2 regions of the Crenobacter sp. CS_VA4 genome follow, and region 1 is predicted to be linked to the other one. Evidence: riboswitches for the same ligand, from Rfam matches in the RefSeq annotation. Region 1 holds a riboswitch; the other holds the start of a gene.
What was found. A riboswitch is a leader RNA that binds a small molecule or an ion and turns the genes downstream of it on or off. The one in region 1 is predicted to bind thiamine pyrophosphate.

Region 1 (2,389 bases):
ATAGAACGGCGCCTCGTCGCACCATTCCAGTTCCTTGTCCATGTTCTCCTTGATCAACTGCATCGGCACGTGGCCCGGGCCTTCGATCATCACCTGCACGTCGTGCTTCCAGGCGATCTGGGTCAGTTCGCCCAGCGTCTTCAGTTCACCGAGCTGTGCGTCGTCGTTAGCGTCGTAGATCGAGCCCGGACGCAGGCCGTCGCCGAGGCTGAACGCCACGTCGTACGCCTTCATGATTTGGCAGATGTCTTCGAAGTGGGTGTAGAGGAAGTTTTCCTGATGATGCGCCAGGCACCACTTGGCCATGATCGAGCCGCCGCGCGACACGATGCCGGTCATGCGGTTGGCGGTCATCGGCACGTAGCGCAGCAAGACGCCGGCGTGGATGGTGAAGTAGTCGACGCCCTGTTCGGCCTGCTCGATCAGCGTGTCCTTGAAGATTTCCCAGGTCAGGTCTTCGGCCTTGCCGTTGACCTTTTCCAGCGCCTGGTAGATCGGCACGGTACCGATCGGCACCGGGCTGTTGCGCAGGATCCACTCTCGGGTTTCATGGATGTTCTTGCCGGTCGACAGGTCCATGATGGTGTCGGCGCCCCAGCGGATGCCCCAGGTCATCTTGTCGACTTCTTCGCTGATCGACGAGGTGACGGCGGAGTTGCCGATGTTGCCGTTGATCTTCACCAGGAAGTTGCGGCCGATGATCATCGGCTCGGATTCCGGGTGGTTGATGTTGTTCGGGATGATCGCGCGGCCACTCGCCACTTCCTGGCGGACGAATTCCGGGGTGATGGTGTCGACCTGGGCGGCGCCGTAGTTCTGGCCCGGGTGCTGGCGCATCATCAGCTTGGCGAGCTTCTCGCCCATCGGGCCGGTAGCCAACAGCGATTCCAGGTAGGCCTGGCGGTTCTGGTTCTCGCGGATCGCGATGTATTCCATCTCCGGCGTGATGATGCCCTGACGCGCGTAGTGCATCTGGGTGACGTTACAGCCCGGCTTGGCGCGGCGCGGCTTGCGTTTCAGGTTGAAGCGCAGGTGGTCGAGGCTCTGGTCGGCTTCGCGCTGACGGCCGTACTCGCTGGACAGACCGGCGAGCTGTTCGGTGTCGCCGCGCTCGTCGATCCAGGCGGCGCGCAAGGCGGCCAGACCGTCGCGCACGTCGACTTTCACCGCCGGGTCCGAATACGGGCCGCTGCAGTCGTACACGTAGATCGGCGGGTTCTTCTCGCCGCCGAATTGGGTCGGGGTGTCGTGCTGGCTGATTTCGCGCATCGGCACGCGGATGTCGGGGCGGGAGCCCTCGACGTAGACCTTGCGGGAATTGGGCAGCGGCTGGATGGCGGCTTCGTCCACCTTCATCGCCAGGTTGAGGTCGGCGGGTGTAGTCATCGGAGTAACTCCTGCGAAAAGTGTGGGGTTTTCGACGCAGGAGACGGGATGGCCGCACGGACTGCCCCCAAGCAGGGGCTGGCGGCTTGTACGCTTCCCTACGCCGGTATTAACCGGGTCAGGTTCCAAGGGTGTTTCTCACCGGCGCGAAAACCGCGCAGGACCCCTAGCGATGCCAGACATTCGGGCGGGCAAACCACTGGAAACGATTTCCAGCCTGCCCGCAGTGCTGTGAAGGTACGGCAAATATGGGATAATCGCAAGTTATCTCATGCACTTGCAGCCGGAGTCGGTCAATGAATTTTGAACAAGCCCGTTTCAATATGGTTGAGCAACAGATCCGTCCGTGGGACGTGCTCGATCTCAAAGTGCTCGACCTGCTGATGGAGGTCAAGCGCGAGGAATTCGTCGCCGAGGCGCAGAAGACCCTGGCGTTCATCGACACCGAGCTGCCGCTGCCCAACGGCAGCCGCATGCTGCAGCCGAAGGTGGAAGCGCGCCTGCTGCAGGACCTGGACGTCGAAGCCGACGACAAGATCCTCGAGATCGGCACCGGCTCGGGCTACGTGACCGCACTGCTCGCCGCGTTCGGCCAACATGTGTACAGCGTCGAGATCGACCCGGCGCAGTCGGCGCTGGCCGCCGCCCACCTGAGGAAGGCCGGCGTGAAGAACGTCACGCTGGTCGAAGGCAACGGCCTGCACGGCCACGCCGCGCAGGCGCCGTACGACGCGATCTACGTCGGCGGCTCGCTGCCGGTGGTGCCGGAAACGCTGAAGGCGCAGCTGGCGGTCGGCGGCCGGATGGTGGTGGTGGTCGGCGACCTGCCGATGATGCGCGCGCTGCGCATCAAGCACGAAAGCCAGGGCGTGTTCAGCGAAACGGTGTTGTTCGACGTGGTGATCGACCGCCTGAGCGCGATCGACGCCGCCGAACCGGACCGTTTCAGCTTCTGATGAGCGGCGTCCAGGAAATCGGCGCGGTCGAGCTGGCCGCCTGGCTG
Region 2 (2,389 bases), on a different contig from region 1:
TTGGCGAACAGCTTGCCGTCGCCGAGCGACACCACGCCAAGGTTGTTCGAGGTCTCGACCACGCCCGGCACGCGCTGACTCATCCGCTTCACGCCGTGTGGCGCCGCGTGCAGCGCGGCGAGGATCGCCACCTGGTATTCGTCGGCCATCATCTTGTCGGCGGCAGCTTCGGTGACGGTCAGCGCAATGCCGTCGTCGACGTCGGCGAGCTCGAAGCGCATCAGCGCCTGGAACGCGTCGACCGCGGCGTCGAGTTTTGCGGCGTCGGCCGCCTGGACGGCCAGCACGGCGAACGCTTCGCGCGCCAGCGCGTTGCGGGCGGTGCCGCCCTTGATCGACGCGACGTGCAGTTCGATCTGGCTCGACAGCTCCTGGATCAGGCGGATAAGGATCTTGATCGCGTTGCCACGACCGAGGTGGATGTCGGCGCCGGAGTGGCCGCCCTTCAGACCGCGCACGGCGATCTGGCGCACCGCGAAGCCGGCCGGCACGTCGACCTCCGGGTATTCGCGACGCACGTTGACGTCGACGCCGCCGGCGCAGCCGAGGTAGAACTCGCCCCACTCTTCGGTATCGATGTTGATCAAGAGTTCGCCGTCGAGGATGCCGGTGTCGAGGCCGAGCGCGCCGCCCATGCCGGCCTCCTCGTCGAGGGTGAACAGCGCCTCGACCGGGCCGTGTTGCAGATCGTCGCTGTCGAGCACCGCCAGCGCAAACGCCACGCCGATGCCGTTGTCGGCACCGAGCGTGGTGCCTTCGGCGATCAGCCAGCCGTCTTTCAGCACCGGGCGGATCGGGTCATTGAAGAAGTCGTGCACGGTGTCCGAGTTGGCCTGGCACACCATGTCGAGGTGGCCCTGCAGCACCACGCCCGGGCGGTTCTCGTAGCCCGGGGTCGCCGGTTTGCGGATGATCAGGTTGCCGACCGAATCGACGTGGGTGGTGAGGCCCTTCAGCTCGGCCCAACCCTTCAGATAGTCGCGCAGCTGTTCTTCGTGCTTGGACGGGCGCGGAATCTCGCACAGGGTCTGAAAATGCTTCCAAATCAGTTCGGGTTGCAGATCGGCAAATACGCTCACGGAAGGGTCCTTATTGTCATACTCGGCGCCGGATCGCGGCAGCCGACTCTCGGTGTGTGTGGGTAGCTCGGCACTCTATCACGGCGCCGGATGTCTATCCATGCGGGGCCGACCGTCGCCGTTGCTGGCGTTGACGGGCGCCGCGGCGCTCTGCACAATGGATTTCGATGACTCGGGGTGCCGCCTTGTGCGGCTGAGAAACACCCGTAAGCACCTGATCTGGATCATGCCAGCGTAGGGAAGTCACGATGGCCATCCTGCCCGGCCGTCGCTTCCCGCGCGATTTGCCGCGAGGATGCGATGACCTACCCTTCCCTGTCCGGCCGCGATGCCGGCTGCGAACTGAACCGCGTGCGCGCCGCCGCGCCGCTGGTGCACTGCCTGACCAATACCGTCGTGACCAACTTCACCGCCAATGTGCTGCTGGCGTTCGGTGCCGCGCCGGCGATGGTGGTGGCACGCGAGGAAGCGGCTGACTTCGCCGCGATCGCCGGCGCCTTGTCGGTCAACGTCGGCACGCTGACCGCGCCGCAGGCCGAGGCGATCCGCCTCGCCGTCGCTTCGGCCAACCACGCGGGCACGCCGTGGGTGCTCGATCCGGTGGCCGCCGGTGCCTTGGCGTACCGCACCGAGTTCTGCCGCGAGCTGCTCGACGCCCATCCCGCCGCGATCCGCGGCAACGCCTCGGAAATCCTTGCCTTGGCGGGGCTGTCCAGCGCCGGTCGCGGCGTCGACAGCCTGGATAGCAGCGAGGCGGCGATCGACGCGGCGCGGACCTTGGCCGAACGCAGCGGCGCGGTGGCGGCGGTGACCGGCGCGGTCGACTATGTGACCGACGGCGGCCGGGTGCTGGCGATCGAGGCCGGCGATGCGCTGTTGACCCGTGTCACCGGCACCGGCTGCTCGCTGTCGGCACTGGTCGCCGCCTTCCTGGCCGGTGCCACCGACAGGCTTGCCGCCGTGGCCGGCTCCTGTGCGACGATGGCGGTGGCCGGCCAGCTGGCCGCCCGTGAGGCGAGCGCGCCGGGCCGCTTCGCCGTCGCCCTGCTCGACCAGTTGTCCCTTATCGATTCCGCCGCCCTGGAGGCCGCCCTGCCATGAAACCCGTTCTCGACCTGAGCCTCTACCTGGTCCTCGACCCCGATATGTGCGGCGGCCACGCCGCGGCGCTGCGCACCGCCGACCTCGCGACCCGCAACGGCGTCACCGTCGTGCAACTGCGCGCACCGGAGTGGAAGAAGCGCGCCTGGCTCGCGCTGGCGCTCGAGCTGAAGGCGCTGCTCGCGCCGCGGGGCGTACCGCTGATCATC

Region 2: it holds a riboswitch for thiamine pyrophosphate, as region 1 does, so the genes downstream of both, thiM (hydroxyethylthiazole kinase) here and thiC (phosphomethylpyrimidine synthase ThiC) in region 1, are expected to answer to the same signal.

Annotation. Positions count from the first base shown of each region.
Region 1 is NZ_JBVMAE010000014.1:32,790-35,178, reverse strand. Features, by position in the region: gene thiC (phosphomethylpyrimidine synthase ThiC) at 1-1,356, opposite strand, end outside; TPP riboswitch at 1,465-1,564, opposite strand; gene ACZ2IA_RS14260 (protein-L-isoaspartate O-methyltransferase family protein) at 1,683-2,342, shown strand; gene ACZ2IA_RS14255 (rhodanese-like domain-containing protein) at 2,342-2,389, shown strand, end outside.
Region 2 is NZ_JBVMAE010000015.1:87,236-89,624, reverse strand. Features, by position in the region: gene ACZ2IA_RS15100 (aminoacyl-histidine dipeptidase) at 1-1,079, opposite strand, end outside; TPP riboswitch at 1,243-1,337, shown strand; gene thiM (hydroxyethylthiazole kinase) at 1,380-2,180, shown strand; gene thiE (thiamine phosphate synthase) at 2,177-2,389, shown strand, end outside.